DNA from 3 places in the Cellulosimicrobium sp. SJTW-1 genome. Region 1 is predicted to be linked to each of the others. Evidence: riboswitches for the same ligand, from Rfam matches in the RefSeq annotation. Region 1 holds a riboswitch; each other region holds the start of a gene.

Region 1 (7,646 bases):
CTCGAGAAGAAGGTGCACGCCGAGGCCGACGCGAAGCTCGTCGCGCTGGAGGAGCAGTACGCGGCATGACGACGCCGCTCGCGCCCCTCGTCGCGCCCGGTCACGAGCTCTCGACGCCGGAGCTCGAGCGCTACGCGCGCCATCTCGCGCTGCCGGGCGTCGGCACCGAGGGCCAGCGGCGGCTCGCGGCCGCGCGCGTGCTCGTCGTCGGCGCGGGCGGCCTCGGCAGCCCCGCGCTGCTCTACCTCGCCGCCGCGGGCGTCGGCACGATCGGCATCGTCGACGACGACGCCGTCGACACGTCCAACCTCCAGCGCCAGGTCATCCATGGCGGGTCGGACGTCGGGCGCCGCAAGGTCGACTCCGCGCGCGAGAGCATCGCGGACGTCAACCCGCACGTCCACGTCGTCGAGCACGCGCTGCGGCTCGACGCGGACAACGCGCTCGACGTGCTGCGCGGCTACGACGTCGTGCTCGACGGCGCCGACAACTTCCCGACCCGCTACCTCGTCTCCGACGCGGCCGAGGTCCTCGGCCTGCCCGTCGTCTGGGGCTCGATCTACCGCTTCCAGGGACAGGTCAGCGTCTTCTGGGCCGCGCCCCGGTTCGCCGTGCCCGACGACGCCGCGCACCCGGGCGCCGCGGGTCCCGACCCCGCGGGGCCGGGAGAGCGAGGTCCGCGCGGGGTCACCTACCGCGACGTGTTCCCCGTCCCGCCGCCCCCGGGCGCGGCACCCGACTGCGCCACCGGCGGTGTGTTCGGCGCGATGTGCGGCACCGTCGGCTCCGTCATGGCGACCGAGGCGATCAAGCTCGTCACCGGCGCCGGCACGACGCTGCTGGGCCGCCTCGCCGTCTACGACGCCCTCGACCTCTCGTGGCGCCAGCTCACCGTGCGCGCCGACCCGACGCGCGAGCCCGTCACCGCGCTCCTGCCGGGCGACGACGCCTACGCCGCGTTCTGCGGGCTCCGGCCCGCGGCGCCGCCCGTGGCGGTGCCCGGTGCCGGGGCGGGGCCGACCGGGGCAGCGGGGCCCGCGCCGCGCGACGTGTCCGCCTCTGATGCGGCCGCCCTGCTGCGGGCCGACGACGCCGCACCCTTCCTGCTCGACGTCCGCGAGGACTGGGAGGCGCAGGTGCGCCCGCTCCCCGGGTCGACGCTCGTCCCGAGCGGCGCGTTCCTCGGCGGCACGCAGGACCCCGGTGCCGCCGCGGCGCTCGCGGACCTGCCCGCCGACCGCCCGGTGCTCGTGGTGTGCGCGGTCGGCGGCCGCTCCGCCCGCGTCGCCGACGCCGCCCGCGCCGCGGGCCTCGACGCACGCTCCGTCGTCGGCGGCGTCCCGGCCCTCCTCGACGCCCTGAAGACCCCCACCCTCTAGCCCCCTGCACGTCGACCAGGTGGTCGCGGCGCGTCCTGGTCGACGGACGAGCCGGGATGGCCTGCTCGGCGCGCAGGGACCGCCTGGTCGACGGGGTCAGAGGGCCAGGTCGAGGCGGCCCTGCGGGGACGAGCTCGCGAGGGCGCCCTCGCGGCGGGGGATGCGCCCTGCGCCCGCGGCGAGCCGGCCCGACTCGACGGCGAGGCGCATCGCGCGGGCCATGCGGACCGGGTCGGCGGCGCGCGTGACGGCCGTCGCGAGGAGCACGCCGTCGCAGCCGAGCTCCATGGCGAGCGCGGCGTCGGACGCCGTGCCGATCCCCGCGTCGAGGATCACGGGCACCCGGGCCGCGGCGGCGATCGCCTCGATGTTGCGCGGGTTGAGGATGCCGAGCCCCGTGCCGATGGGCGCCCCGAGGGGCATGACGGCGGCGCAGCCGACGTCCTCCAGCCGGCGCGCGAGGATCGGGTCGTCGTTCGTGTAGGGCAGCACGACGAACCCGTCGCGCACGAGCTGCTCGGCCGCCTCGACGAGGCCGACCGGGTCGGGCAGGAGGGTCACGTCGTCGGCGATCACCTCGAGCTTGACCCACTCGGTACCGCACGCCTCGCGCGCGAGGTGCGCGGTGAGCACGGCCTCTCGCACCGAGAAGCACCCGGCGGTGTTGGGCAGCGCGCGGATACCGAGGCGGGCGAGCAGCGCCCAGATCCCCGCGTCGGGGCTCGCGTCCCCGCCGGCGCGGACGGCGACGCGTCGCATCGCGACGGTCGTGAGGGCGGTGCCCGACGCGACGAGCGCGTCCTCGAGCGTGAGCAGGTTCGCGGCCCCACCGGTGCCCATGACGAGGCGCGACCCGATCGGGGTGCCGGCGACGACGAGCGGGTCGTCGGCGCCGGCCGGGCCGCTCGCGGTGGCGGGGGAGACGTCGGTCGTGGTCATGGCTCCTCCTCAGCCGCCCTGGACGGCGGTGACGATCTCGATGCGGTCCCCGGGCGCGACGACGGTCGTCGCCCAGGCGCCGCGCGGCACGACGGCGTCCCCGACGGCCACCGCGACGCCCTGCGGCGTGCCGTCGGCGACGTAGGCGGGGACGAGCGCGGCGACGAGCCGCTCCAGGTCGACGTCGCCGTCGAGCGGGTACGGCTCGCCGTTGACGAGCGCGGTGGGTGCGGGTGCGGTCACGGGTCTCACCTCGGTGTCGTGGCGGTGCGGGCGAAGCGGTCGGTCCGGGCGGTGGCGAGGGCGGTCGCGACGTCGTCGCCGGGCTCCGTCCCGCCGAGCGCGGGGAGCCCGCCGAGCCCGGCGACGACGGCGTCGGCCGTGAGCGGGGCGAGCAGGATGCCGTTGCGGCCGTGGCCCGTCGCGAGGTGGAGCCCCGGGACGTCCGTCGGCCCGACGAGCGGGAGGTTGTCCGGTGTCGCGGGGCGCCCCCGCGGCGTCACCTCGACCAGCGCGGCCTCGTCGATCCCCGGCAGGAGGGCGCGGGCGTCCCGCAGGAGCGCGAAGACGCCGCCGGCGGTGGCGCGGCGGTCGTCCGGGTTCTCCTCGGTGGTGGCCCCGACGACGACCTCCCGGTGCCCGGCGCGCGGCCCCGCAGGCTCGGGGTCGCGCGGCACGACGTACACCGGCCGCCCCTGCACGAGCCCGCGCACGACGTGCTCCAGCGCGAGGTCCGGGCCCGCGTCGAGCCGCAGCGTCTGACCCTTCACCGGCCGCGTGGGCACGACGATGCCCGGCACGTCCGCGAGGAGGGCGCCCGACTGCCAGCCCGCCGCGACGACGACCGCACCCGCGCGGTGGAGCCGGCCCGCGTCGTCGTGCACGCCGACCACGCGCCCGGCATCGAGCGCGAGCCGGGTCGCGGACGCGCGGACGACGCGCGCCCCGGTGGCCGAGCCCGCACCCCCGGCGTCGCGGCCGCCGAGCGCGGCGAGCAGCGCGGCGTGCGTCGCGCGCGGGTCGACCGCGTGGTCCGCGGGGGCCCACGCCGCCCCGGCGACGCGCGGGCCCAGGTACGGCTCGCGGCGGCGCGCGTCGGCGACGGTGAGCTCGTGCGACGCGAGACCGTGCGCGGCGTGCAGGGCGAGGACGCGGCGGAGCAGCGCGAGGTCGTCGGCGTCGTAGGCGAGGGTGAGCGTCCCGGCGGTCCGCAGCCCGACGTCCGCCCCCGTCGCCGCGCGCAGGTCCGCGGCGAACGCCGGCCACGCCGCGGCGGCCGCGAGGTGGAGCCGCAGGGCGGCCTCCTCCCCGAAGTCGGCCTCGGTCACCGGCGCGAGCATCCCCGCGGCGGCGTGGGTCGCGGCCGCGCCCGGCGCCGGGTCGAGCACCGTGACGGTCAACCCCGCGCGCGCCGCGCGCCACGCGACGGCGAGACCCACGATCCCGCCCCCCACGACGACGACGTCGCGCGCGCCGTCGGGCACGACGGAGCCACCCGCGGACGGGTGGACGGACAGGCTCATGTGCGCTCCCTTCGCTGGCATGACCCAGATCAGGTTCGACGGTCGGCGGCGACGCCCTCTCAGCCCCCTGCGGGGCTCCCGTGCTGTCGGCCACAGTACCTCCTGCCGAGGAGCCGCCGAGGCTAGGCTCCCGCGGGTGAGCTCCGAGACCTCCACCACCCCGGCCACTCCCGCCCCGTCGGCGGACGCCGCACGCGCCCGGCTCGCCGACGCGCGGCTCTACCTCTGCACGGACGCGCGCGAGGAGCGCGGCGACCTCGAGGACTTCCTGCGGGCGGCGCTCGCGGGCGGGGTGGACGTCGTGCAGCTCCGCGACAAGACGCTCGACGTCGCGCGCGAGCTCGAGCTCCAGGAGCTCGTCGCGCGCGTAGCGACGGAGCACGGCGCGCTGTGGGCCGTGAACGACCGGGCGGACGTGGCGTCGGTCACGGGCGCGCCGGTCGTGCACATGGGCCAGGGCGACCTGCCGGTCCCGGCCGTGCGGGCGCTGCTCGGCGCGGGGCCCGCGCTCGGCCGGTCCACGCACTCGGCCGCGCAGGCGGCCGCGGCAGAGGCCGACCCGGCGGTGGACTACTTCTGCGTGGGTCCGCTGTGGGCGACCCCGACGAAGCCGGGGCGGGCCGCCGTCGGCCTGGACCTGCTGCGCGACGTCGCGGCGACCCGGCCCGCGACGCCCTGGTTCGCGATCGGCGGGATCGACGCGGACCGGCTCGACGCCGTCCTCGACGCGGGCGCGACCCGGATCGTGGTGGTGCGCGCGATCACGGCGGCGAGCGACCCGGAAGCGGCGGCCCGCGCCCTGCGCGAGCGCGTCGCGGCGCGCGCCGAGGCGCGCACCGACGCCTGAGACGCGGGACGAGCCCCGCCGCACGGCGACTATCCTGGACGGGTGACGTCACCCGCCACCGCTCCCGACACTCCCACCACCGCCGAGGTGGCCTCGACCCCGCGGCCCGTGCTCGTCGTCGACTTCGGCGCCCAGTACGCGCAGCTCATCGCGCGCCGCGTGCGCGAGGCCAAGGTCTACTCCGAGATCGTGCCGCACACCTTCACGGTCGAGCAGATGCTCGCCAAGGACCCGGCCGCGATCATCCTCTCGGGCGGCCCCTCGTCCGTGTACGCGACGGGCGCCCCGTTCGTCGACCCGGCGCTGTTCGAGGCCGGCGTGCCCGTCATGGGCATCTGCTACGGCTTCCAGGCCATGGCGAAGGCGCTCGGCGGCGAGGTCGCCCAGACGGGCCTGCGCGAGTACGGCGGCACCGAGGTCGAGGTGTGCGCCGCGGGCGTGCTGCTCGACGGCACGCCGCAGAACCAGACCACGTGGATGAGCCACGGCGACGCCGTGCACCGCGCGCCCGAGGGCTTCGAGGTCCTCGCGACGTCGTCGGGCTCGCCGGTCGCCGCGTTCGAGGACCGCGAGCGTCGCCTCTACGGCGTGCAGTGGCACCCGGAGGTCAAGCACTCCGCGCACGGCCAGACGGTGCTGGAGCACTTCCTGTACGACGGCGCGGGCCTCGCCCCGGACTGGACGCCCGGCAACGTCATCGCGGACCAGGTCGCGGCGATCCGCGCCCAGGTCGGCGACGCGCGGGTCATCTGCGCGCTCTCGGGCGGCGTGGACTCCGCCGTCGCCGCGGCGCTCGTGCAGCGCGCGGTGGGCGACCAGCTCACGTGCGTGCACGTCGACCACGGGCTGATGCGCGCGGGCGAGGTCGAGCAGATCGAGCGCGACTTCGTCGCGGCGACGGGCGTCAACCTCGTGATCCGCGACGAGAAGGAGCGGTTCCTCACCGCGCTCGCCGGGCACAGCGACCCGGAGACCAAGCGCAAGATCATCGGCCGCGAGTTCATCCGCGTGTTCGAGGACGCGGCGCGCCAGATCGTCGAGGACGCGGGCGAGCACGACGCCGAGGTGAAGTTCCTCGTGCAGGGCACGCTCTACCCGGACGTCGTCGAGTCCGGCGGCGGCGAGGGCGCGGCGAACATCAAGAGCCACCACAACGTCGGCGGCCTGCCCGACGACCTGCAGTTCTCGCTCGTCGAGCCGCTGCGCACCCTGTTCAAGGACGAGGTCCGCGCGGTCGGTCGCGAGCTCGGCGTGCCTGAGGAGATCGTCGCGCGGCAGCCGTTCCCGGGCCCCGGGCTCGGCATCCGCATCGTCGGCGAGGTCACGGCGGACCGCCTCGAGACGCTGCGCGCCGCCGACGCGATCGCGCGCGAGGAGCTCACGAAGGCCGGCCTCGACCAGGAGATCTGGCAGTGCCCGGTCGTGCTGCTCGCCGACGTCCGCTCGGTCGGCGTCCAGGGCGACGGCCGCACCTACGGCCACCCGATCGTGCTGCGCCCCGTCTCGTCCGAGGACGCGATGACGGCCGACTGGACGCGCCTGCCCTACGACGTGCTGTCCGTCATCTCGACGCGCATCACCAACGAGGTCTCCGAGGTCAACCGCGTCGTGCTCGACGTGACGAGCAAGCCCCCGGGCACCATCGAGTGGGAGTGACCCCCTAGCGGGACGGGCGGGCCCGACGATCCACGGCGATCGTCGCGGCCCGTTCGTATGCCCGCTCCACGTCGGCGAGCACGCGCGGCCAGCCCGCCGACGACGGCACGTCCCGGTTGTGGGCGACGATCCGGTCGAGCAGGCCGTCCTCGGTCGCGAGGCGCACGAGCGCGTCGGCGAGGCCGGCGTCGTCGTCCGCCACGAGCGCGTCGACGCCGTCGGTGAGGCGCTCCGCGACGCCCGACTGCGAGCGCGTGAGCACCGCCAGCCCGGCGGCCTGGCCCTCGAGCGCGGCGATGCCGAACGCCTCCTCGACGGCGGGCGCGGCGAACACGTCGGCGCGCGCGTAGAGCCGCTGGAGGCCCGTCGCGTCCAGGCGGCCGGGGAGCGACACGACCGACCCCAGCCCGCGCTCGGTGACGAAGCGCCGCGCGTCGGCCAGCTCGGGGCCGTCCCCGGCGAGCGTCACGTGCAGCGCCCCCTCGGGGAGGCGCGCGACGGCGTCGCGCACGACCTCGAGGAACGGCAGCACGCGCTTGCGGGGCGCGAACCGCGTCGCGGCCACGACGTGGACGGCCGAGCCCTCCATGCGGTCGGCGCGCTCGGTGCGCGGGACGCGCCACGCGTCGAGGTCGAGGCCGTTGTGCAGCACCACGACCTCGCCGTGGTCGCCGACGATGCGGCGCAGGGGAGCGGCGGTCAGCTCGCTCACGGCCGACCACAGCACGGGCCAGCGGGACCAGCGGACCACGCGGTCGAGCCCGGTGAACGCGCGCTCCGCGCCGCCCCAGACGCTGTGCACGGTGAGCACCGCGGGCAGCCCCGCGCGCACGACCGTCCGCAGCGACGCCTGGGTGGAGGGCGTCAGCACGCCCATGTGCAGGTGCACGACGTCGGGCCGGTCGGCGCGCAGGACCCGCGCCACGTGGTGCGGCGCGCGCGGGTGCACGGGGTAGCCGCCCGGGACGCGCGCGGCGAGCCGGTGCACCGTGACGTCACCGTCCCGCTCGGTCGACACGCCGTGCGCGCCGGGGTGCGCCGGCGTCGTGCAGACGACCGCGACGTCGTGACCGGCGGCCGCCTGCTGCTGCGCGAGCCGCGCGACCTGGGTCTCGATGCCGCCGAGCAGCGGCAGGTAGCAGTCGGTCAGGTGGGTGATGCGCACGGACCGCATCCTCCCATCCCGGCCCCGGCGGGCCGCGCGGTCGCCGCCGCGCCCGCCCTGAGGTGCGCGTTCGCCGCGCGGTGCTCCGCTCCCGTCGCTACCGTGGGCCCCGTATGGGTGGTTCGACCGTCCCGTGA
Region 2 (7,646 bases), 1.8 Mb from region 1:
AGCGCACCACGAGCGTGCCGAGCGGGAGCCCGACGAGCACGACGACCACGGCCGCGGTGAGCGCGGCGGGCGCGAGGTCGCCCGTCGGGCGGCCGTCGCGCCACAGGCGCATGGGGTGCGCGGACGACGCCGAGGACGACAGGTTCAGGGCACGCTCGCGCCGGGCCCGCGTGCGGTTCGCGACCGAGAGCGCCGCCGCGACGACCACGAGCTGCACGACCGACAGCACCGCCGCGGTGCGCAGGTCGAGGAACTGGGTCGTTTGGATCCAGATCTCCGTCTCGATCGTCCCGTAGCGGATGCCGCCGAGCACGAGCACGACGCCGAACGCCGTCGCGCAGAAGAGGAAGACGATCGACGCGGCGCTCGTGATCGCGGGCGTGAGCGCCGGGAGCGTCACGGTGCGGAACGCGCGCCACGGCGTCGCGCCGAGGGCGCGCGCGGCCTGCTCGGCGCGCGGGTCGAGGTGCTCCCAGAGCCCGCCGACCGTGCGCACCACCACGGAGTAGTTGAAGAACACGAGCGCGACGACGATCGCCGCGAACGTCTCGTCGAGCCGCAGGAACCCGAGCGGGCCGCCCTGCACGAGCAGGGACCGGAACGCGACGCCGACGACGACGGTCGGCAGCACGAACGGGACCGTGACGAGCGCGCGCACGACCCGCCGCCCGGGGAACCGGCACCGGTACAGCACGTACGCACCGGGAACGCCGAGCAGCAGCGACAGCGCCGTGCCGAGCACGGCCTGCCAGAGCGTGAGGCCGACGATCCGCCACGTGCGGGGCTCGGAGAAGACCTCCGCGAACCCCGAGAGGTCGAGGCCGCCGTCGTCCCCGACGAACCCGCGCGCCACGAGCGTGACGACCGGCCACGCGAAGAACACCCCGAGGAACGCCAGCGGCACCGCCGCCGCCAGACCCCACAGCACCCCGCGCCCGACGCCGCCCCGCCGGACCCCCGGACCCCTCACCACGGCTCTCCCTCGCGCGACCACGGCTCTACCTCGGGAAACCACGGGTCTACCCCGCGCGACCACGGCTCTACCTCGCGAGGTAGAGCCGTGGTCGCTCGTGGGCCGGGGGTCAGTCGACGACCGTGGCCGTCCATGCCTTGATCCACTCGTCGCGGTGCGCCGAGACGTCGGCGGGCGCGACCTCGAAGGGCTCGTCGGCGAGCGGTGCGAACTCGGCCCAGCCGTCGGGCAGCGCGACGGAGTCGTCGGCCGGGTACATGTACATCTGGTCGGCGACGTCGGCCTGGAACCTCTCGCTCACGAGGAAGTCGAGGAGCTGCTGCGCGCCCTCGGGGTTCTTCGCGTTCGCGAGCACGCCCGCGTACTCGACCTGGCGGAAGCACGTGTCGAGCAGCGCACCCGTGGTCGACGCGGAGCCGTCCTGGGTGAGCGTGAACGCGGGCGACGTCGAGTACGACAGCACGAGCGGGCGCGGGCCGGCGCCCTCCGAGCCGGAGAAGTCGACGTAGTACGCGTCGGACCAGCCGTCGACGACCTTCACGCCGTTGGCGCGCAGGTCCGCCCAGTAGTCCTCCCAGCCGTCCTCGCCGAACGCCCCGACGGTCGCGAGGAGGAACGCGAGGCCCGGCGACGACGTCGCGGGGTTGGTCACGACGAGGAGGTCCCGGTACTCGGGCTTCGCCAGGTCCTCCAGCGTCACGGGCTCGGGGATCCCCGCGTCGGCGAACCACCCGTGGTCCACGTTGACGCACACGTCCCCGAGGTCGACGGCGGTGAGCTCGCCGCCGTCCCCGACCGCGTACGACGCGGCGGACTCCGAGACGTCGGCGGGCGTGTACGGCTCGAGGACGCCTTCGTCGATCGCGCGCGACGCGAAGGTGTTGTCGATCCCGAACACGACGTCGCCGAGGGGCGAGTCCTTCGTGAGGATCAGCTGGTTGACCAGCGCGCCCCCGTCGCCGGGCGCGACCTGCTCGACGGTGAGCCCGCTCTCCTCCTCGAACGCGGCAAGCACGTCGTCGCTCACCGCGAAGGAGTCGTGGGTCACCAGGGTGACCGTGCCCCCGCGGCCCGACGACGCGTCGTCGCCCCCGGCGCCGTCGCCCCCCGAGCAGGCCGCGAGGGCGAGGAGCGCGAGCGTCGCGCCCACGCCGGTCGCGAGGGCCCGGCCGCGGCGGGCGACGGTGGTCGTGTGCTGCATGTGTCCTCCCTGGACGTTCAGGAGGGGTCCACCGGCCCGACGGGCCGCGCGCCGGGTGGGCGCGACGGACCGCGCGAGCAGGTGATCGAGATTCCCGACTTCCTCCACCGGTGCTAACCGGATCAGGTTCGAGGGTCTGCGGTGGTCCGCACTCTCAGCTCCTCCAGGAGCTCCCCTGTCGTTCACCGCGAGCCTACACCGGCCCCTCACCCGGAGAGTCCCCTGAGAGAACCCTGAGCACCGGCGACCGCGGACCAGGGGCGGTTCGGGGCCCGCCCCCGATGCCGCGGGCACGCGCGCCGCGGGAGGGTCGGTACGGCCGCCGGGAGCCCCGGCGGCCACCACAGGACGGCGCCGCCCGGCGAGCCACGACGCTCCCGCGCAGCGGCACGACGAGAGGACGGACGAGGACGTGACGACGACAGGTGCGGCACAGCGGAGCACCCCGCGCGAGGGCCCGCCCACTGAGGGCGCTGAGGGCGCTCAGGGCGCTCAGGGCGCTCAGGGCGCTGCGCGACCCGCGATCGCGACCGCGCGCGGGCTGGTGAGGACGTACGGGCGCGGGGAGGCCGCGGTGCGTGCGCTCGACGGCGTGGACGTCGACCTCGAGCGGGGGCGCCTGACCGCGATCATGGGCCCGTCCGGCTCGGGCAAGTCGACACTCATGCACTGCCTCGCGGGGCTCGACTCTCCCACGGCGGGGACCGTCGTCGTCGACGGCGAGACGGTCTCCGCGATGAGCGAGCGGCGCCTGACGCGCCTGCGGCGCACGCGCCTGGGGTTCGTCTTCCAGTCGTTCAACCTCGTGCCGACGCTCACGGCGGAGGAGAACATCGTGCTGCCGCTCGCGATCGCCCGGCGGCCCGTCGACCGGGAGTGGTTCGACCGCGTGGTCGACGCCGTGGGCCTGCGCCCCCGGCTGGGGCACCGGCCCGCCGAGCTGTCGGGCGGGCAGCAGCAGCGGGTCGCGTGCGCGCGGGCGCTGGTGTCGCGACCCGCGATCGTGCTCGCGGACGAGCCGACGGGGAACCTCGACTCGCGCGCCGCCGCGGAGGTCCTGGGCTTCCTGCGCGCGTCCGTGGACGACCTCGGCCAGTCCGTCGCGATGGTCACGCACGACCCGACCGCGGCGTCGTACGCCCACCGGGTGCTCTTCCTCGCGGACGGCCGCCTCGTGACCGAGCTCCACGACCCCACGCCGCAGGCGGTCCTCGACACGCTGGGCTCCCTCACGCCCGCCGCGCCGGCCCCGGCGCACGCCACCCCGGCACCGGCGACGGCGGCCGCCCGATGATGGGCCGGATCGCGCTGCGCGGCGTGCGCGCGCACGGCGCGCAGCTCGTCCTCTCGGTCCTCGCGGTGACGATCGGCGTCGCGTTCGTGACCGGGACGTTCGCGCTGCGCGCGATGCTCGCCACCACGTTCGACGGCATCGTCGCCTCGTCGGTCCAGGCGGACGCGTACGTGCGCGGCGCGTCCCCCGCCGGGGACGCGCTCACGTCGGCGTCGGCCCAGGTCGGCGGTGCGCGCAGCCTCGTCCCGGCGGACCTGGCGCACGACCTCGGCGCACGCGACGACGTCGCGCTCGCGCTCCCCGAGATGAGCGGTCCCGCGGTGCTCGTGGGCGCGGACGGGACCGCGGTCCTCGGCAGCCAGGCGCCGAGCATCGGCGTCGCCTACGACCCCCGCGACCCCGGCCCCCAGGTGGTCGACGGCCGCGCACCCCGCGACGGCGGCGAGGTCGCGCTCGAGTCGGCGACGCTCGCGGCGTCGGGCCTCGCGGTGGGCGACACGACCGACGTCGTGCTGGGCGACGCCGTGCGGCCCGTGCGCGTGGTCGGCGAGGTCTCGCTGTCCGCGCCGATGGCGGGCGCGACGATCGTCCTGCTCGACGCCGGGACCGCCGCCGCGACGTACGCGCCCGACGGCCTCGTCCCGTCGGTCGCGCTCTACGCGGCCGACGGCGTCTCCCCCGAGGCGCTGCGGGACGCCGTCGCGACCGCGCTCCCGGCGGGCGCCGAGGCGCTGACAGGGGCGGAGCTGCGCGCCGAGACGAGCGAGGCGATCACCGACCAGCTCGGGTTCGTCTCGACGTTCCTGCTGGTGTTCGCCGCGCTCGCGCTGTTCGTCGGCACGTTCATCATCACCACCACGTTCTCGATGCACGTCCGACGCCGCACGCGCGAGCTCGCGCTCCTGCGCGCGGTGGGCGCGTCGCCCGGACAGGTGTTCGGCTCCGTGGTGGGGCAGGCGGCGGTCGTCGGGGCCGTGGGCGCGCTGCTCGGCGTCGGGGCCGGGTTCGGCCTCGCGGAGCTCGCCCGCAGCGGGCTCGGCGCCGTCGGCATGGAGCTCTCCGGCTCGCTGCCCGTCACGACCACGGGGGTCGCCGTCCCGCTCGTGGTCGGCGTCGTCGTGTCGGTGCTCGCCGCCGCCCTGCCCGCGCGGCACGCCGCGCTCGTGCGCCCGGTGGAGGCGATGCGCGCCGACGTCGTCCGGCCCACCGGGACGGGGCGGGCCCGCGCCGTCGCCGGGACCCTCGCGCTGCTCGCGGGCGTGGGGCTCGTCGTCGCGGCGGCCGTGGTCGGCAGCGGGGGCGCGCCCCTCCTCGGTCTCGGCGCGGCCGGCGTCGTCGCGGGGGTGCTCCTCCTCGCCCCGCTCGCGGTCGGCCCGGTGCTGACCGTCCTCGCCGCGCCGTTCGTCGCGCTGGTCCGCCCGCTCGGCGGCCTCGCGCGCGGCAACGTCACGCGCCAGCCGCGGCGGACCGCGGCCACCGCGGGCGCGCTCGTCGTCGGGATGGCGCTCGTCTCGACGACGTCCGTCCTCGCGCTGTCCACCCGCGTCTCCGTGCAGGACATCGTCGACCAGGAGACCGCGGCCGACCTCGTCGTCCGCTCGGCGATGCCTTACCTCCCCGACGGGGTCGCGCGCGACGTGAGCACGGTGCCCGGCGTCGCGGCGGTCGACGTCACGACGTACGGGCAGGTCGTCGTCGACGGCGAGCCCCAGCTCGTCGTCGGGTTCCCCGCCGACGGCTTCGGCCGCTCCGTGCGCACGACCGCGACCGAGGGCGACCTCGCCGCGTACGCGCGGGGCGAGGCCGCCGTCATGGCGGACGCGCTCGACGAGCACGGCTGGGCCCTGGGCGACGTCCTGACGCTCGCCGATCCGGCACGGCCCGACCTCCCGGCCCGGGAGGTGCGCATCGGCGCGGTGGTCGACTCGCACGCGTTCTCCGTCGACCTGCTCCTGCCGCCCGACGTGGCAGCCGCGGTCGGCGCGACGACGACGGAGATGCTGTTCCTCGACACCGAGCCCGGCGCCGACCTCGCGGCCGTGCGGGCCGCGGTGACCGACGCCGTCGCGCCGTACGTCGTCGCGTCCGTGCTCGACGCCGACGAGTTCGCCGCCGACGTCGCCGGCCAGGTCGAGTCGGTCCTCGCGATCGTGTACGCCCTGCTGGGGCTCTCCGTCCTCGTCGCCGTGCTGGGCATCGTCAACACGCTCGCGCTGTCCGTCGCAGAGCGGACGCGCGAGATCGGGCTGCTGCGGGCCGTCGGGCTCGGGCGGGCCCAGCTCGCGACGACGATCGTCATCGAGTCCGTGCTCGTCGCGGTGTTCGGCACGGCCGTCGGGCTCGCCGTGGGGACCGGCCTCGCCGCCGCGCTCCCGTCGGTGCTCGCGGACCAGGGCTTCACGACCCTCGCCGTGCCGTGGGCCCAGCTCGGCGCCATGCTCGTGCTCGCGGGCGTCGTGGGCGTCGTCGCCGCGGTGTGGCCCGCGGTGCGCGCCGCGCGCCTGCCCGTCCTGGACGCGGTGAGCCACGACTGAGCCGGGTGCGCGCGCCGGGCGACGCGTGGGCGGCGACTTCGCACTACGGTGGTCGTGCGAGCACGCCCGGCGCCGCCCGGCGCCCCGACCGACGGAGGAACCCCTCGTGGCCGACACGAACGAGAACGAGCAGACCCTGGCCCTCAAGGTCGGGACCGTCGCCCTGACCTTCGCCGCGGGCTGGGCCGCCCAGAAGCTCGTCACGTTCGTCTGGGCCAAGGTCACCGGGCACGACGCCCCGAAGGACCTCGACGACGAGGAGGTCGGCGTCGTCCAGGCCGTGACCTTCGCCGCCGTCGCCGCGGGCGTCGGCGTCCTCGCCCGCCGCTTCGCGGGCAAGGAGGCGAAGCGCGTCGTCGCCCGCCTCGCCTCGCGTGCCTGACGCCCGGCCCGGCCTCCCTCCGCGCGAGGGAGGTCGGACCGCCCGGTAGCCTGGCGCGCGTGACCGCCCCGCCGGCGAGCCCGACGCCCCCTCAGGACCCGATGCTGCGCGCCGGCCTGCGCGTCCTCGCCGACGCCGGCCGGCTCCTGGCCCGGCACTGGCCCGCGCTCGTCGCGGTCGCCGTCCTCGCGCAGGTGCTGCACGAGCTCGCGCTGCGGGCCGCGCTCGCCGTCGCGCCGTCGTCCGGGGTGCTCGGCCTGCTGGTGCTGTGCTTCTCGCCGCTCGCGACGGTCGTCGGCATCGTCGTCATGCTGCACGTCCTGCGCCGGGAGCCGCGCACGGAGCGGGACCGGCTCGAGGTCCGGGCGCTGCTCGGCTCGATCGCCTCGGTCCTCGTCCCCTACCTCGTCATCTACGAGTTCTACGGCGGGCTGTCGTCCGACTGGCAGGCGTACATCGACTCCGCCGCGCTCGACCACGCGTTCGCGGCGGGGGCGGGGTTCGAGACCGCCAACCCCGTCCCCGAGGGCTTCGGGCTCACCGTCGTGCTCGTCGTCGCGGGCGCGCTGCTCGCCCGCACCCTGCTGGAACGCCTCGCGCGGCGCCTCGACCGCAGCGCCTCCGCGCGCGACGACGACGCCCGGCGCAGCGCCCGCTCCGCCGCGGTGCGCATCGCGGCGGGCTACTGCGAGGTCGTGTGGATCGTCGTCGGCGCGTTCACCGTCACGGCCCTCGTCGGTCGCGTCCGCGAGTGGTGGTCGACGCGCGTCGTCGTCGTCGAGGTGACGACCTGGTGGGACGGCGTGGTCGCCCGCGTGGACGCGCTCAAGCCGCTCGTCGAGGCCGTGGGTCCGACGACGTCCCTCCTCGTCGCGGGCGTCGTCACCGGGCTCGTGGTGCCGCTCGCGTGGCTCACGCTCGGGACGATCGTGTACGGCGTGGAGGCGATCGACGTCGTCGACCCCGCCCACGCGGTGCCGGGCGACGGCGGCGCGACCGGCCGGACAGCCCGCGCCGTCGACCGGTTCAACCGGACGCTCGGCGAGAGCGGCGCCCAGCGGGCGTGGGCGCTGATGCTCGACCCGGGCCGGCGGTTCGGCGGCCTCGTCGGCGCCCTCGGGATGCTGTGGCGCAGTCGCTGGGGCGCGGTGCTGCTCTTCTGCGTCGCGTTCGCGCTCCTCACGCTCGCCGAGCAGGTCGTGCTCACCGCCGCGCAGGCGGTCGTCGGCCAGCCGGGGATCGTCGCGTGGCGTGCGATCGTC
Region 3 (7,646 bases), 790 kb from region 1:
ACCTCCGCGAGGGCTGCGGGCGCGGTCTCTGCGGGTTCGGCCGCGACGGCGGTGCCGACGGCGGCGTCGAGCGCCCGGACGAGCGCGCCCGGGTCCACGCCGTGGCGGTGGCCCGTGCGGGCCCACCACGCGAGCAGGGGAGGACGGCGCAGGCGGGCGCGCCGGCACAGCGCGTCGTCGGCCAGCACGGTGGCGGGCGGCCCGAGCGCCACGAGCCGGCCGCCGACGACGACGGCGACACGGTCGGCGAGGGCCGCGACGAGCGCGAGGTCGTGCGTGACGACGACCACCGCGCCGTCCGCGTCGGCGCGCTCGCGCAGCGCGTTGGCGACGGCGTCCGCCTGGGCGCGGTCGAGCCCCGACGTGGGCTCGTCGGCGAGGAGGACGGGCGGGTCGAGCACCGTCGCCGTCGCGAGGGACAGTCGCCGCTGCTCGCCGCCGGAGAGCCGGTACGGGTTCGCGTCGGCGAGGTGCGTGAGGGCGAACGCGTCGAGGGTGCGCGCGACGCGTCCGTCGACGTCGTCGAGCCGCGCGAGCCGGGCCGACCAGGCGACCTCGTCGCGGACCGTGCGCGCGAGGAGCTGGTGCTCCGGGTCCTGGAACACCATCGCGACGGGCGCGCCGGGCGCCGTCGTGACCTCGCCCGTGGTCCGTTCGAGTCCCGCCAGCCCGCGCAGGAGGGTCGACTTGCCGCCGCCGTTCGGCCCCACCACTGCGAGCACCTCGCCCGCGTGCACGTCGAGGTCGACGTCGCGCACCACCGGCGTCTCGTCCCGCCCGCGCCGTCGGCGGCCTGTCGCGGCGCGGTGCACCGCGAGGCGACGGGCACGCAGGGCGACCGGGCGGTCAGGGGCGAGCGCCGCCGGGCCGGTGTCTGCGTCACGGGGGTCCGCGGCGCGGGGGTCGGCGGTGCGGGGGTCGGCGGAGCGCGCGAGGTTGACGAGCCAGGCGTCGGTCGCGGGTGCGCCGAGCGGGCCCGGGGCTCCGGCGTGCTCCAGCCGGATGTCGAGCGGCAGCCAGCACCCGAGCGCGGCGAGCGTGGCGGCGTGCGCGCGCAGGACGGCGGTCGTGGGGCCGTGCGCGACGACGCGACCGGTGTCGCCGAGCACGAGCGTCGCGGCCGGGAGTGTCCCGACGTCGTCGAGGCGGTGCTCGACGAGCACGACCGACCGGCCGGGGGTGTCGGGCGCGTCCCGTCCGGGCGCCCGGACGAGCCCGCCCACGAGCGTCCCGACCTCGTGCGCCGCCGCCGGGTCGAGGAACGCCGTCGCCTCGTCGAGGACCACGAGCTCGGGGTCGGCGACGAGCGCCGCCGCGAGGGCGACGCGCTGCGCCTCGCCCCCCGACAGCGCGTGGGTCGGCCGGTCGTGCAGGTGGTCCGCACCGACGGCGGCGAGCGCGGTGGCGGCGCGGGCGTCCATCGTGCGCGGGTCCGCGGCCCGGTTCTCGAGCGCGAACCGCAGCTCGTCGTCGACGCGGGCGAGGCAGAGCTGGTCGCCCGGCCGCTGCTGGACGAGGCCGACGCGCGCGGCGAGCGCCGCCGGGGTCGTGTCGCGCGGGTCGACGCCCGTCACGCGCAGGTCCCCCGCGACGGAGCCCGGCAGCGTGTGGGGCACGACGCCGACGAGCGCACGCAGCAGCGTGGACTTCCCGCAGCCCGAGGGGCCGAGCACGAGCAGCCCGGTGCCCGCGGGGACGGTGAGGGTGAGGTCGTCGAGCACGCGCGTGCCGTCGTGGCCCACGGTGACGGTCAGGCCGGCGGCGGCGACGGCGTCGGGCAGGTCGCCGGGCACGGCGTCCGGCGTGACGTCCGGTGCGGCGGTCGGTGCCTCAGCCACGGCGGTCAGCCCCGATCGCGAAGGCGTCGAGCGCGCCGGTGCGGGCGAGGGCGTCGCCGAGGAGGCGCGCCGCGATCCCGCACAGCACGACGCACGAGACGACCTGCACGCCGAGCCGGAGCATCGCGTAGTCCTGCCCGAGCCAGCCGAAGCGGACCGCGTTGAACGCGTACGTGACGAGCGCCGCGCTGACGCCCGACGCGACGAAGACCCACCAGCCGTAGCGGCGGTACCGGGTGAGGGCGAAGGGGATCTCGGCACCCACGCCCTGGACGAGCCCCACGAGGACGAGCAGCGGGCCGGCGGGCGACGCGAGGAAGACCACCTCGACGAGCGCCGCGAGCGTCTCGGTGAGGATGCCGACGCCCGGCTTGCGCACGATGTACGTCGCGAGCGGGCCGACGACGATCCACGCGCCGGCGAGCACGTTGGCGGCGAGGTCCGCGAGCGGTCCCATCGCGAGCTGGAGCGGGGCCCAGAGCTGCACGAACGCCCAGTAGACGAACCCGAACACGACCCCCAGCACGGCGACGAGGACCGTCTCGTGGAGGGTGAGGCCGCGGCGTCGGGCACGGCTCGGGGGAGCGGCGACGGCGCGGTCCCGGGGGGCGGGCGTGGGACCCACGCCGTCGGGTCGGTCGTCGGGCGTGGCGGTGGGCGGGGTCGCCCGGGGCGGCGTGGTGCGGGGCTCGGTCATGCGGTTCCCTCCGTCGGGCCCCCGGGGCGAGGGGTGCACGACGGCGCGCCACCGCGCCCCGCGCGGACGGCACGCGCGGGGCGCGGGCACGAGCGCGCAGGGGACGGTGACGTCCGCCCTGCTCCCTTCGCTGGTACGAACCAGATCAGGTTCCACGGGTCTGCAGGGGGGACGGGTGTCCGGCCTGCACTCTCAGCGCTCATGCGCTCCCCGGGGGCGTTCGGCCCGACCCTAGGGCCTGGACGCCCGCCGGACAATCCCGGCGTCTCACCCACCGGGACGCCCGGCCGCCGTGAGAAGGTGACGGCGACGAGGAGCCCGCGCGGACCGGGGACGGGCTCCGACCACGAGGGACGAGGCAGCGCGCATGACCCGAGACAACGATTCCGCCGCGGTCGCAGAGCTGGACCGCCTCGACGAGGCCGTGCGGAGCGCGCCCGCGGGCGACACGTCGGCGCAGATCGCGCTGTGGCGGCAGACGGTGCGCCTCGGCACGTGGTTCTTCATCGCGCGGGGGTCCGAGGACCAGCCCCGTCCGTACGCCGTCGCTGCGGACCAGGGGCCCATGATCTGCCTCTACAGCAGCGCCGCGCGCGCGGACGAGGCGGCCCGGGCGCTCGGTCTGGCGGACGACGAGACAGGCTCCGTGCCGCTGCTCGGGGTACCTGTGCCGGCGGCGATCGACTACGTCGCGTCCTTCGGCGCGGCCGGGGTCGTCGGTGTCGCGCTGGACCACCCGCGCATCGGCCACCACATCCCCCTCGGGAACCTGGCGCTGCTCAAGGCGTGGTCCGCCGACGGCTGACCCGCTCTTGACAGCGCGTTCGAACGTTTGTTCGAATGGCGCGATGCGGTGGGACGGACAGGTGCTCGGCGCGGACGACGGCGCGCTCCCCGGGCTGGAGCGGGTCGGCCTCGTCCGCAGCGTGCGCACGCCCGAGTTCGCGGGCATCACGTTCCACGAGGTCACCGCCAAGAGCGCGCTGTCCAAGGTGCCGGCGATGTCGCGCATGCCGTTCCGGTGGACCGTCAACCCGTACCGCGGGTGCAGCCACGCGTGCTCCTACTGCCTCGCGCCCGCCACCCCGGTGCTGCTGGCCGACGGCGCGCAACGGCCGATCGGCGAGCTGCGTGTCGGCGACGAGATCGTCGGCACCGTCCCGCACGGCGCGTACCGGCGCTACGTGCGTACCCGCGTGCTCGACCGCTGGGCCACCCGCAAGCGCGCCTACCGCGTGACCCTCGCCGACGGCACGCGCCTCGTCGCGAGCGGCGACCACCGGTTCCTCACCGAGCGCGGGTGGCGCCACGTCGTCGGCGGTGCCGGGCACCGTGCCCGCCTGGCGCTCGGCGACGTACTCGTCGGGCCGGGCGCCGCGGCGCTCGCGGAGGGGCGGCCCGTCCTCGACGGCCAGGACGTCACCGGCGGCGAGGCGCTGCGCGTCGACTCCCTGGAAGCGCTCGACGGGCCGGGGGAGACGACGGAGCTGGTCGACATCACGACCGGCACGCGCGACTTCGTCGCCGCGGGGGTCGTGAGCCACAACTGCTTCGCCCGCCCCACGCACCAGTACCTCGACCTCGACGCGGGGGAGGACTTCGACCGGGAGGTCGTGGTCAAGGTCAACGTCGACGACGTGCTGCGGGCCGAGCTCGCCCGCCCGTCCTGGGCGCGCGAGGCCGTCGCGCTCGGCACCAACACCGACCCGTACCAGCGCGCCGAGGGGCGCTACCGCCTCATGCCCGGCATCATCGACGCGCTCGCCGGGTCGGGCACGCCGCTGTCCGTGCTGACCAAGGGCACGCTCCTGCGCCGGGACCTGCCCCTGCTCGTCGACGCCGCCTCGCGCGTCGAGGTCGGGATCGGCGTGTCCCTCGCGCTCCTGGACCCCGAGCTCCAGGCGAGCGTCGAGCCGGGCACGCCCTCGCCGCGCGCGCGGCTCGACCTCGTCCGCACGGTCCGGGAGGCCGGTCTGCCGTGCGGCGTCATGGTCGCTCCCGTGCTGCCGTGGCTCACCGACTCGACCCGCGCGCTCACCGAGCTGCTCGACGCCGTCAAGGATGCGGGCGCGACGGGCGTCACGGTGCTGCCGCTGCACCTCAAGCCCGGCACACGCGAGTGGTACATGGGCTGGCTCGCGCGCGAGCACCCGCGCCTCGTCCCCGGGTACGAGCGCGTGTACGCCCGCGGCACGTACGCCTCGACGGCGTACCGGTCCTGGCTGTGGGACCGGGTGCGGCCGATGCTCGAGGCGCGCGGGTTCGGGGTCGCGGGGCACCGCGGCCCCGCGGGCGTCGAGGGCCGGTTCCGCCGCGGCGAGCCCGGCGACCGGCACCGCCGGTCAGGACCGCCGACGGACGGTGCCTACCCGGCCGGCAGCCTCGCCGTCGACCCGGCGCCGCAGGACGCGCGCGACGGCCACGGCGGGGCGCTCGCGGGCATGCCCGTGGACGGCGGCGGGCTCGACGTCGTCGGCGGGGGAGTGGAGCAGGTCCTGTTCTGACCTGTGTCAGGCGTCGGCGAGGCGCGCCGGGAAGCCGCCCGTCGCCACCGGTCCCCAGCGCGTGATCGTCAGCCGCACGAGCGACTTGCCCTGGGTGACCATGGCGGCGCGGTACTCGTCCCAGTCCGGGTGCTCGCCGCCGACGGCGCGGTAGTAGTCGACGAGCGGCTCGACCGACTCGGGCAGGTCGATCACCTCCGCCTCGCCGTCGACCTGCACCCACGGGTCGGAGAACCGCTCGCCCAGGGACAGCAGCGACGCGCGCGGGTCGCGGCGCACGTTGACCGCCTTGGCGCGCTCCGGGTACGTCGACACGACGACCCGACCCGCGTCGTCGACGCCGTACGTGACCGGGCTGAGCTGGGGGCGGCCGTCGGCGCGGGTGGTGACGAGGACGCCGTCGTGCCGGGAGCGCAGGAACCCCTCGAGCTCGTCGCGCTCGACGCGCCGGTTCGTCGCGATGGTGCGTGCCACGGGTCACCCTCCTTCGTGCGGGCGGCGGGCCGGACGGCCCTGCCGCGGCCGGTCGGCCCGTGCGCGCCCGCAGGCGCCGCGCCGGTCCCGGCGGTGCCGCCACGGGACGTCGCGGCGGCACCGCCACGGTATCCGGTCGCCCCCGCCGGTCGAGAGCCGACCGTCGGCCGCCTCCGGTCGGAGGTATCCGGTCGAGCCGCCCGCCCGCCCGCACTAGACTTCAGCGGACGCGCCCCCGCTCCGGGAGCGCGACCCCCCCACCGCCCACCTGGAAGGAACCCTCCGTGCTGCGCACCCGAACGGCCGGCTCACTGCGGGCCGAGCACACCGGTCAGACCGTCACCCTCACGGGCTGGGTCGACCGTCGGCGCGATCACGGCGGCGTCGCCTTCATCGACCTGCGCGACGCCTCCGGCATCGCCCAGGTCGTCATCCGCGACGAGGCCGTCGCGCACCCGCTGCGCAACGAGTTCGTCCTCCAGGTCACGGGCGAGGTCTCGCGCCGCCCCGACGGGAACGAGAACCCGTCCCTGCCCACGGGCGAGATCGAGGTCGTCGCGACCGACGTCGTCGTGCTCAACACCTCCGAGGCCCTGCCGTTCCAGGTCTCGACGGCGCTCGCGGACACCGAGACGATCGGCGAGGAGGCGCGCCTCAAGCACCGCTACCTCGACCTGCGCCGGCCCGCCCCCGCGCACGCCCTGCGCCTGCGCGCCAAGGCGAACCAGGCCGCACGCCGCGTGCTCGACGCCGAGGAGTTCGTCGAGATCGAGACGCCGACGCTCACCCGCTCGACGCCCGAGGGCGCGCGCGACTTCCTCGTGCCCGCGCGCCTCGCGCCCGGCTCCTGGTACGCGCTGCCGCAGTCGCCCCAGCTGTTCAAGCAGCTCCTCATGGTCGCGGGCATGGAGCGCTACTACCAGATCGCGCGCTGCTACCGCGACGAGGACTTCCGTGCGGACCGCCAGCCGGAGTTCACGCAGCTCGACGTCGAGATGAGCTTCGTCGAGCAGGACGACGTCATCGCGCTCGCCGAGAAGATCCTCGTCGCGCTGTGGGAGCTCATCGGGTACACGATCCCGACGCCCATCCCGCGCATGACCTTCCACGACGCCATGCGGCTGTACGGGTCCGACAAGCCCGACCTCCGGTTCGGCAACCCCCTCGTCGAGCTCACGGACTACTTCCAGGACACCCCGTTCCGCGTGTTCCAGGCCGAGTACGTCGGCGCCGTCGTCATGGCGGGCGGGGCCTCGCAGCCGCGCCGCCAGTTCGACGCGTGGCAGGAGTGGGCCAAGCAGCGCGGCGCTCGCGGCCTCGCGTACGTGACGTTCGGCGAGGACGGCACGCTCGGCGGCCCCGTCGCGAAGAACCTGTCCGACGCCGAGCGCGAGGGCCTGCGCGACGCGACCGGCGCGCAGCCGGGGGACGCCGTGTTCTTCGCCGCGGGCAAGACGTCGGACTCGCGCGCCCTGCTCGGCGCCGCGCGCCAGGAGATCGCGAAGCGGACGGGTCAGATCGACGACGACGCGTGGGCGTTCGTCTGGATCGTCGACGCGCCGCTGTTCAAGCCGACCGGCGAGGACGACGACGTCGATCTGGGCCACTCCGCCTGGACCGCCGTGCACCACGCGTTCACGTCGCCCACGCCGGACTGGGTCGACACGTTCGAGCAGAACCCGGGCGAGGCGCTCGCCTACGCCTACGACATCGTGTGCAACGGCAACGAGATCGGCGGCGGGTCCATCCGTATCCACCGTCGGGACGTGCAGGAGCGCGTCTTCGACGTCATGGGGATCGGGCCCGAGGAGGCGCAGGAGAAGTTCGGCTTCCTGCTCGACGCCTTCAAGTTCGGTGCGCCCCCGCACGGCGGGATCGCGTTCGGCTGGGACCGCATCGTCGCGCTGCTGACGAAGTCGGACTCCATCCGCGACGTCATCGCGTTCCCCAAGTCGGGCGGCGGGTACGACCCGCTGACGCAGGCACCCGCCCCGATCACGCCCGAGCAGCGCAAGGAGGCGGGCGTCGACGCGAAGCCCGCCGCCCCGTCGCACGACGGCGGCAGCGAGGGCGGTGCTGAGGGCGGCGCAGCCGGCGAGAGCGGGCGCACGGACGCCTGACCCCAGCACGCTT

Evidence for each region. A riboswitch is a leader RNA that binds a small molecule or an ion and turns the genes downstream of it on or off. The one in region 1 is predicted to bind thiamine pyrophosphate.
Region 2: linked by a shared signal. The riboswitch ahead of RSE42_RS16815 (thiamine ABC transporter substrate-binding protein) and the one ahead of thiO (glycine oxidase ThiO) in region 1 are both predicted to bind thiamine pyrophosphate.
Region 3: linked by a shared signal. The riboswitch ahead of RSE42_RS09150 (ECF transporter S component) and the one ahead of thiO (glycine oxidase ThiO) in region 1 are both predicted to bind thiamine pyrophosphate.

Annotation. Positions count from the first base shown of each region.
Region 1 is NZ_CP136680.1:1,217,252-1,224,897, forward strand. Features, by position in the region: gene RSE42_RS05540 (DUF3817 domain-containing protein) at 1-69, shown strand, start outside; gene RSE42_RS05545 (ThiF family adenylyltransferase) at 66-1,379, shown strand; gene RSE42_RS05550 (thiazole synthase) at 1,476-2,318, opposite strand; gene thiS (sulfur carrier protein ThiS) at 2,328-2,561, opposite strand; gene thiO (glycine oxidase ThiO) at 2,567-3,841, opposite strand; TPP riboswitch at 3,831-3,933, opposite strand; gene thiE (thiamine phosphate synthase) at 3,978-4,688, shown strand; gene guaA (glutamine-hydrolyzing GMP synthase) at 4,731-6,344, shown strand; gene RSE42_RS05575 (glycosyltransferase family 4 protein) at 6,349-7,509, opposite strand.
Region 2 is NZ_CP136680.1:3,735,756-3,743,401, forward strand. Features, by position in the region: gene RSE42_RS16810 (ABC transporter permease) at 1-973, opposite strand, end outside; gene RSE42_RS16815 (thiamine ABC transporter substrate-binding protein) at 1,083-2,174, opposite strand; TPP riboswitch at 2,257-2,361, opposite strand; gene RSE42_RS16820 (ABC transporter ATP-binding protein) at 2,698-3,468, shown strand; gene RSE42_RS16825 (ABC transporter permease) at 3,465-6,002, shown strand; gene RSE42_RS16830 (DUF4235 domain-containing protein) at 6,109-6,384, shown strand; gene RSE42_RS16835 (hypothetical protein) at 6,444-7,646, shown strand, end outside.
Region 3 is NZ_CP136680.1:2,008,096-2,015,741, forward strand. Features, by position in the region: gene RSE42_RS09145 (ABC transporter ATP-binding protein) at 1-1,838, opposite strand, end outside; gene RSE42_RS09150 (ECF transporter S component) at 1,831-2,535, opposite strand; TPP riboswitch at 2,639-2,758, opposite strand; gene RSE42_RS09155 (hypothetical protein) at 2,903-3,340, shown strand; gene RSE42_RS09160 (Rv2578c family radical SAM protein) at 3,384-5,039, shown strand; gene RSE42_RS09165 (PPOX class F420-dependent oxidoreductase) at 5,046-5,513, opposite strand; gene aspS (aspartate--tRNA ligase) at 5,798-7,633, shown strand.